DNA from 4 places in the Mesorhizobium sp. M0028 genome. Region 1 is predicted to be linked to each of the others. Evidence: predicted binding sites of a transcription regulator. Region 1 holds the regulator's gene; each other region holds the start of a gene.
What was found. The regulator LexA, encoded in region 1, represses DNA repair genes until DNA is damaged. The targets are predictions, from matches to a motif close to TGTTCNNNNTGTGTTCNG.
Positions count from the first base shown of each region.

Region 2: the regulator LexA is predicted to act here: its motif matches at 1,462-1,479, upstream of recA (recombinase RecA).
Region 3: the regulator LexA is predicted to act here: its motif matches at 1,012-1,029, upstream of NKJ93_RS07035 (helicase-related protein).
Region 4: the regulator LexA is predicted to act here: its motif matches at 733-750, upstream of NKJ93_RS10775 (PA0069 family radical SAM protein).

Region 1 covers NZ_JAMYVG010000001.1:316,075-318,267, forward strand. The annotation lists gene NKJ93_RS01555 (ComEC/Rec2 family competence protein) at 1-692, shown strand, start outside; gene lexA (transcriptional repressor LexA) at 686-1,417, opposite strand; gene kynU (kynureninase) at 1,889-2,193, shown strand, end outside.
Region 2 covers NZ_JAMYVG010000001.1:785,910-788,102, forward strand. The annotation lists gene recA (recombinase RecA) at 240-1,337, opposite strand; gene NKJ93_RS04080 (carbohydrate kinase family protein) at 1,615-2,193, shown strand, end outside.
Region 3 covers NZ_JAMYVG010000002.1:412,253-414,445, reverse strand. The annotation lists gene phbB (acetoacetyl-CoA reductase) at 1-478, shown strand, start outside; gene NKJ93_RS07035 (helicase-related protein) at 1,196-2,193, shown strand, end outside.
Region 4 covers NZ_JAMYVG010000004.1:72,437-74,629, reverse strand. The annotation lists gene NKJ93_RS10780 (glycosyltransferase) at 170-673, opposite strand; gene NKJ93_RS10775 (PA0069 family radical SAM protein) at 825-1,979, shown strand; gene rnhB (ribonuclease HII) at 2,147-2,193, shown strand, end outside.

The DNA.
Region 1 (2,193 bases):
TGACGATCGCCCTCGTCATTGCCAGCATGGCGACGACCTGGTTGCGGCTCGTGGCCCTTCCTTTTGCGCTCGCCGGCTTGCTAACGACAACGCAGACGCGCGTACCCGATGTATTGATCTCGGAGGACGCACGGCTCGTCGCGCTGCCGATCGGCAGCGGTGAACTCGCGGTCAACCGGGCACGCCCGAATGAGTTCACCATCGACAACTGGAAACGCGCGCTCACATCAGAGGCTATCGTCGCGCCGGAAACACCTGGAAAGAACGATCCGCAATTCGACATTGCCGATCCGGCCGACTTACCGCCGGGCATGCCGTTCATTTGCACGGACGGTCTCTGCCTTGCCAGGCATCCATCCGGCGCGATCATCGCGCTAGCCAATGACCGCGATACTGCACGGCCAGCCTGCGCCTTTGCCAGCTTGATCGTCATCGACGACGCCACCGCCCATAATCCCTGCTACTACGACCGGCTGGTCCTCGTCGTCACCAAACGGCAACTGGCGCGCGCGGGAAGTGCGGCCGTCTATTTCGATCCACAAGCGGCAACACGCGCCGAAATCCGCTTCGCCGTCGAAAAATCATACCGGCCCTGGCACGTGCAGCGGAAATTTTCCCGCGCGGCGCGGGGCATGCCGCCATACCGCAGAGCCGACAAGCCAAAAGCCGGCGCCAAGGGCGCAGCTCAGTAGCGGCGGATCAGCCCAACGAGCTTGCCCTGCACCTTGACCCTGTCTGGTCCGAAGATGCGCGTCTCGTAGGCCGGATTGGCGGCTTCCAGGGCGATCGAGGCGCCCTTGCGGCGGAACCGCTTCAGCGTCGCTTCTTCCTCGTCGACCAGTGCCACCACGATCTCACCGGGGCTCGCCGTATCGGCATTGCGGATGATCACCGTGTCGCCGTCGAAAATGCCAGCCTCGATCATCGAATCGCCTTTGACCTCGAGCGCATAATGCTCGCCGCCCATGATCATGTCCGGCGGCACCGAGATCGAATGCGTCTGGTGCTGGATGGCATCGATCGGCACACCGGCGGCGATGCGGCCCATCACCGGGATAGACACGGCGGCGACGACATCGTCGTCATTGCCGGCTGCAGGGACGCGCGACGATGTCGGCTTGCCTTGCCGAGGACCTTGCCCAAGACTGCCCTGGATGACACTCGGCGAGAACTTGCGTGCCGCATTGAGGCCGGGGGCGATCGAATCGGGCAGGCGCAGCACCTCCAGCGCACGGGCCCTGTTGGGCAAACGGCGAATGAAGCCGCGCTCCTCCAGCGCCGTAATCAGCCGGTGGATTCCCGATTTGGAAGCCAGGTCGAGCGCTTCCTTCATCTCGTCGAAGGAGGGCGGGATACCGCTTTCCTTCAGCCTTTCGTGGATGAACATAAGCAGTTCGTGTTGTTTGCGTGTCAGCATAGCGACCCCCAACAGAATCAGAAAAACAAACCCAGAACAAACACTATCTGTTCCAGTTGTGTTCCGCAACTGTTTAAAGTTTAATGAATGTGTTAGGGCTCGGGTAACGATACCACTCGCCAAACCGGGACGCTGCATTTTCACCGCCGCGGGCCTCATCGCCTTGATTCTGCTTTCGTTTGCGGCCTCTGGGTTTCCAGAAGGCGGCACTGGTATCGGCCGTCAGCCGGCAAAGGGGCACGGAATTGAAGCCGTATCGACTGTGCGGTTTGGTCAATGCACCGTGAACGAAACGAACTCAAAACGCCAACCTTGGGTTGGCTTGGCTCCTGGTTTCCACCGCATGGTCAGGCAACTTGTCGCCGGTGGAGCCTTGCTGCGCGATACCAGGTAATGGAGAACCGCTCGTGACCGATGGATGCCGTCGATGCGTGTCCGGCGTTGCGGTGAATCTTGGGGAGCAGACAAATCATGACAGGAATTCCCGATCTCGTGGCCATAAGGGCGATGGATGCTGCAGATCCGCTGCGCGCGATGCGCGACCGCTTTGTGCTGCCGCAAGGAGTGATCTATCTCGACGGCAATTCGCTAGGGGCCGCTTCGCGTGCCGCTTTCGATGAATTGAGCAAGGCAGTGACCGAAGAATGGGCGCATGATCTCATCCGCGCCTGGAACACGGCCGGCTGGTTCAACATGCCGCTCGAACTTGGCGACCAGCTCGGGCGCCTGATCGGTGCCGCGGCCGGCCAGACGGTGGTCTGCGACACGACATCGGT
Region 2 (2,193 bases), 470 kb from region 1:
GAACCGCCGGCTGCCGGCGGAAAATAGACATGGCCTTTTAGCGGTCGCACCGCAGCCTGTCCAGAAACACCAAATGGGCTCAAATCCCGGCTTTCACCGGCGCTTTGAAATGCGTCTGACTCGCCGTCAAACGCCAACCGCCGGCACGGGGCCGGCGGTTCAAATGTACCGATTACGCAAACTCAAAATCAAAACATCAAATCCGAACCTGGCTGACGCTCCGGGAGGCGTCGCTTTTCCTACATCGCCCCGGCGTCGTCCTCGAAACCGTCGTCGCTGCTTTCGGAGCCGCCGTTCTCAAGGAATTTCTCGGCGATCAATCCGGCATTCTGCCTCAGCGCCAATTCGATCTCGCGCGCCGTGTCGGGATTGTCGCGCAGGAACAGTTTTGCGTTTTCGCGGCCCTGGCCGAGACGCTGCGAATTATAGGAGAACCAGGCGCCCGACTTTTCGACCACGCCAGCCTTGACGCCGAGATCGACCAGCTCGCCGGTCTTGGAGACGCCCTCGCCATACATGATGTCGAACTCGACCACCTTGAAGGGCGGCGCCAGCTTGTTCTTGACGACCTTGACGCGGGTCTGGTTGCCGACGACCTCGTCGCGATCCTTGACCGAGCCGATGCGGCGGATGTCGAGGCGGACCGAGGCATAGAATTTCAGCGCGTTGCCGCCGGTCGTCGTCTCGGGCGAACCAAACATCACGCCGATCTTCATGCGGATCTGGTTGATGAAGATGACCATGGTGTTGGAGCGCGAGATCGAGGCGGTGAGCTTGCGCAGTGCCTGGCTCATCAGGCGGGCCTGCAGGCCGGGCAGCGAATCGCCCATCTCGCCTTCGATTTCGGCCCGCGGCGTCAGCGCCGCCACCGAATCGACCACCAGCACGTCGATGGCGCCGGAGCGCACCAGCGTGTCGCAGATCTCCAGCGCCTGTTCGCCGGTATCGGGCTGCGAGATCAGCAGGTTTTCGAGATCGACGCCGAGCTTGCGGGCATAGACCGGATCGAGCGCATGCTCGGCATCGACAAAGGCGCAGATGCCGCCCTTCTTCTGGGCTTCGGCCACCGTGTGCAGCGCCAGCGTCGTCTTGCCCGAGCTTTCCGGTCCGTAGATCTCGACGATGCGGCCGCGCGGCAGGCCGCCGACGCCAAGCGCGATGTCCAACCCAAGCGAGCCGGTCGGCACCGTTTCGATCTCGACGACCTGCTCGTTCGCGCCGAGCCGCATGATCGAACCCTTGCCGAAGGCACGCTCGATTTGCGACAGCGCCGCATCCAGAGCCTTTGATTTGTCCACCGCTTTGTCCTCTACAAGCCGCAAAGAATTCTGAGCCATGATACATCACCCCGTGGTCGTCAATGGAGGCCGGACAATCCCGCAATCCTTAAAAGAATGTACCTCGTTTGTTCTCATTTGTCAATGAGCCCCAAGGGTTTGAAAAATAACGGATATCCATATTTGTTCTATTTTTGTTTCACAATTTTGCTTCCGGACGTATCCCGCCTCGCATGCGGCGCCGTTGCCGTCACCATCCGAATCGCACCCGCGATTGCAGGGTTCCGCCCGGCGACCTAGTCTCCTCCCGGGCAACAGCAAAGGGCATTTTGCCGGCATGATGAAATCCCCGACGATCCTGGCCGTGGGTGGCGCCTATATCGAGCGGCGCGGCCGGGTTGCCGGCGCCTTCGTGCCGGCCGCTTCCAACCCCGGCACGATGCGCGAGCATGTCGGCGGCGCCGCCTTCAACGCCTTGCGCTGTGCGGTGCGGCGCGGCGTCTCGGCCTCGCTGCTTTCGGTGCGCGGCGGCGATGCCCTGGGCGACACGGTTTTACGCGCCGTCACCGACGCCGGCATTGCCGATTTGTCGGCGGTGTTCCTCGACCGCGCGACGCCAAGCCATACGATGCTGGTCGATAGCGACGGCGGGCTGATCGCCGGCCTTGCCGACATGGTGCTCTACGAGCTGGCGCTTCCCAAGCAGATCCGCCGCGCCAAGGTGCGCGAAGCGATCGATTCAGCCGACGCGGTGTTGTGCGACGCCAACCTGCCGTCTTCCGCAGTGGCGCGGCTGGCTGCTCTCGCCGCCGGCAAGCCGGTGTTTGCGCTTGCCGTCTCGCCCAGCAAAGCGGCGCGGCTGACGCCGGTGCTTAACCTTCTGGCACTCGCCTTCATGAACCGGCACGAGGCCGGC
Region 3 (2,193 bases), on a different contig from region 1:
AGGCATCACGCGCGACGCGATGTTCCACAAGATGACGCGCGAGCAATGGAAAGAGGTCCTCGACACCAACCTTTCCGGCGTCTTCAACATGACGCATCCGTTGTGGGGCGGCATGCGCGACCGCAAATTCGGCCGCGTCATCACCATCTCCTCGATCAATGGCCAGAAAGGGCAGGTCGGCCAGGTCAATTATTCGGCCTCGAAGGCCGGCGATATCGGCTTCACCAAGGCGTTGGCCCAGGAAGGCGCGCGCGCCGGCATCACCGTCAACGTCATCTGCCCCGGCTACATCGCCACCGAGATGGTCAAAGCGATGGACGGGAAGGTGCTCAACGAGCGTGTCCTTCCGCAGATCCCGGTCGGCCGTCTCGGCGAGCCGGAGGAGATCGCGCGCTGCGTCGTCTTCCTCGCTTCCGACGATGCCGGGTTCATCACCGGCTCGACCATATCAGCCAATGGCGGGCAGTACATCGCCTGACCGTTTATCTTTACGTTGAGATAGATACGCGCTTGGACGAACGGGCCTGCAAAACGGCCCGTTTCTATAGCGGTCTTCCCGTTGCAAGATCTCCCCCCAATCCGGCACGCAAAGGTTAACGGCCGCTGCGCAGCCTGTGCAAAAACTGCCCGGCAGCCTGTGGATTCTCGGTGGAAAAGCTGTTCACAACACAACATGTTGCGGTGAACAAACCAAGAAACTTTGCCTATCGCTGATTCGTCGCCGATTCGTTCCGGCTTTGAGCGGAACGTTAACGGCGAGAGCCGAAAACACCCTCGAAATGATTAAAGCGCATTAGGAAACATCAATAATTTCATAATGTTGGGCGAAGCAGATTGGCCGGCCACGATCATTCACCGGCAAAGGTTAACGGTGGTGCTCGTTTGAATGCCGCCTGCATGAATCGGGCCAGTTTCTGTGATTCAGCATGTGGTGAGACTCGCCGGCAGAAATCCCAGATGTAGCCGTGAACAAAACCTGAATCAGCGCGAGTCAGTGATTCGTCGCTGATTCGTTCCAGACTCGTTCCAACTGTTAATCGGGAACAGATTTCTGGCTTCGAACCGACCAATCAGCCTGCCCTCGGCACATTCCGCTTTCGCTTCGCGCCCGAAATCCCTATGTGTCGCCTGTCATACGCGGCCAATATGGGCGCGCTCCCGACAATGCGAGGCAGAGAGCCTTATTTCCAGGCCGATGAACATCCATCCGAAACACACTGAACCGCTGATCCTGTCGGGTCGAGACGTAACGGCCGTGCTCGGCCCGACCAATACCGGCAAGACCCATCTCGCCATCGAACGCATGGTGGCGCATGAGAGCGGCGTCATCGGCCTACCGCTCAGGCTGCTTGCCCGCGAGGTCTATACGCGCGTCTGCGAGAAGGTCGGCGCCCATAAGGTTGCGCTCATCACCGGCGAGGAAAAGATCCAGCCGGCGGGCGCGAAATACTCGGTCTGCACGGTGGAAGCGATGCCGCGCGAGACCGACGCCGCCTTCGTTGCCATCGACGAGGTCCAGCTCGCTGGCGATCTCGAACGCGGCCACATCTTCACCGATCGCATCCTGCATCTGCGCGGCCGCCAGGAGACGCTGCTGCTGGGTGCGGCCACCATGCACGGCATTCTGCAGCGCCTGCTGCGGGGCGTGTCGGTGGTGACCCGGCCACGGCTGTCGCATCTTGCCTATGCCGGCTCGAAGAAGCTGACCCGCCTGCCGCGGCGCACCGCGATCGTCGCCTTCTCAGCCGACGAGGTCTATGCCATCGCCGAGCTGATCCGCCGCCAGCAGGGCGGTGCCGCCGTCGTGCTCGGCGCGCTCAGCCCGCGCACCCGCAACGCCCAGGTGGCGCTGTTCCAGTCGGGCGATGTCGACTACCTCGTCGCCACCGACGCCATCGGCATGGGCCTCAACCTCGACCTCGACCACGTCGCCTTCGCCCAGAATCGCAAATTCGACGGCTACCAGTACCGCAACCTGACCGCGGCCGAGCTCGGCCAGATTGCCGGCCGTGCCGGCCGGCATCTGCGCGACGGCACCTTCGGCGTCACCGGCCAGGTCGATCCGCTGGATGAGGAATTGGTCAAGAAGATCGAGGCGCATGATTTCGATCCGGTGAAAGTGCTGCAGTGGCGTACCGCGCATTTCGATTTCGCCAACCTCGATGCGCTGAAGCGCTCGATCGAGACCAACGC
Region 4 (2,193 bases), on a different contig from region 1:
GGAACAGCATCGACGATAGTCGTCGTCGCCGCTCCGGCACACCCCAAACCCATTCGCCCGTATCGCTGGGAATGGTAACCCCCGGCCAGATTTTGTGCAATGCACAATAAACGACAACCCGCCAGAAAATTTGCTTGGGCGGCGTTCCCTAGGCCGGGATGGTAAGCCGTCACTTCCGCGGCGCCACCCAGATCTCGGCGTGGAGCCTTCTTGTCGCCAGGCCGCGGGCGATCGCTTCGGCGCTGCGGGCGCTCTTAGACAGCGCGGCGGCCTGACGCTTGCTGATCACCAAGCCTTCGGCGAGAGCGCGATTTCCGGCAAAGACCCGCGACAGGAACGGCGCGCGGCTGCCGCGTGCCCGTGAAAATCGCGCCGCCATGGTTTGCCTGGCCGTATGGGCGACGACCTCGTCGATCCAGCCCTCCCCCAGCCGCGCTCCCGGTTCCAGCAAAAGCAGCCAGTCGCCCTTGGCCTGCCTGATGCCGGCGGCGATGCCGCCGCTGACATAGTGGCAGCCGGCATGTTCGGCGACGCGGTGCGTCTGATCGGTCGAGCCGGTGTCGCAGACGAGAACGTCGCGCACCACGCCTTCGACCGCGCCGCCGATCAGCGAGGCGAGCGTGCGGGCGAGGCCCTCCTCGTCATTCAGGGTTTCGATCAGGACGCTGAGCATGTTTAGCCGAATAGCGGAAAGCGGTGGGCAGCGCCAGTTTTTGCGGCACGCCGCGAGAAAGTTCTTGCTTTGTTCCACTCGGTGCGATAGGAATACATTCATGAGCAGAGCGATTCGACAGCGGGCGGACAGTCCCTGGGAAAGGGCCAAAATGGAACAGATCGTGCGTGCCGACATTGCCGCCTTCGGCGCTGGCAGGGCCGAGATGGCGAATGCGATGATCGAGCAGAGCGGCATGCGCGTCCGCCCAGACCGCAATCGCGGCAGGTCGGCGGGCATCAATCCGTCCGGCCGTTTCGAGCCGGTCAGCCGGCATGTGTTCGACGACGGCTGGAATTCGCTGGAGGAGCTGCCGCCCTTCAAGACCGAGGTACAGGTCGAGAAGCCGCGCACCATCATCACCCGCAACGAATCGCCCGACATCTCCTTCGACCGCTCGATCAATCCCTATCGCGGCTGCGAACATGGCTGCGTCTATTGCTTCGCGAGGCCGACGCACAGCTTCATGGGCCTGTCGCCGGGGCTGGATTTCGAATCGAAGCTGTTTGCCAAGCCGGATGCGGCGCGGCTGCTCGACAAGGAATTGTCCAGGGATAATTACCAGCCGCGCACCATCGCCATCGGCACCAACACCGATCCCTACCAGCCGATCGAGAAGCAATACCGGATCATGCGCGAGATCCTCGAAGTGCTGGAGGCGCGCGGGCATCCGGTCGGCATCGTCACCAAGTCAGCGCTGGTGACACGCGACATCGACATTCTGTCACGCATGGCCGAACGCGGGCTGGCCAAGGTGGCACTGTCGGTGACGACATTGGACAGGATGCTGGCCAGAACGATGGAGCCGCGCGCGTCGACGCCGACCAAGCGGCTGGAGGCGATCAGGCAGCTTTCGGATGCCGGCATTCCGGCCTCGGTGATGGTCGCGCCGATCATCCCCGGACTGACCGACTCGGAAATGGAGCGCATCCTCGATTCGGCGCAGGCAGCGGGCGCGCGTGAAGCGGGCTATGTGCTGCTGCGCCTGCCGCTGGAGGTCGCGCCGATCTTCAAGGACTGGCTGCTGCGCCACTATCCCGACCGCTATCGCCACGTCATGTCGCTGATCCGTTCGATGCGCGACGGCAAGGACTACGATTCGGAATGGGGCAAGCGCATGAAAGGCTCCGGCCCTTATGCCTGGCAGATCGGCCGCCGTTTCGAGATCGCCGCCAAACGGCTCGGCCTCAATGCCGAGCGGCGCTCGCTGAGGACCGACCGGTTCGTCCCCGCCGCCAAGGCAACCGAGCAGCTGATGCTGCTGTGACAAAGCGTCTCGTGCCAGCCGCTTGAAGCGGCCGGCAACAGGCGAAAAATCCCGTCCGGCCTGTCCTGTCCCCGGGCTTGCAGACGGTAGCCCCCTCCTGGTCCGGTGCCCCGCCCGACCCGGAGGGACTTGCGGAGAATCGGAGCCGATGCGAACCTCGCCGCACCATGGCTCGCCCGCGTTCCGATTCTCCGCTTCTCTTCGAAATCGTCGA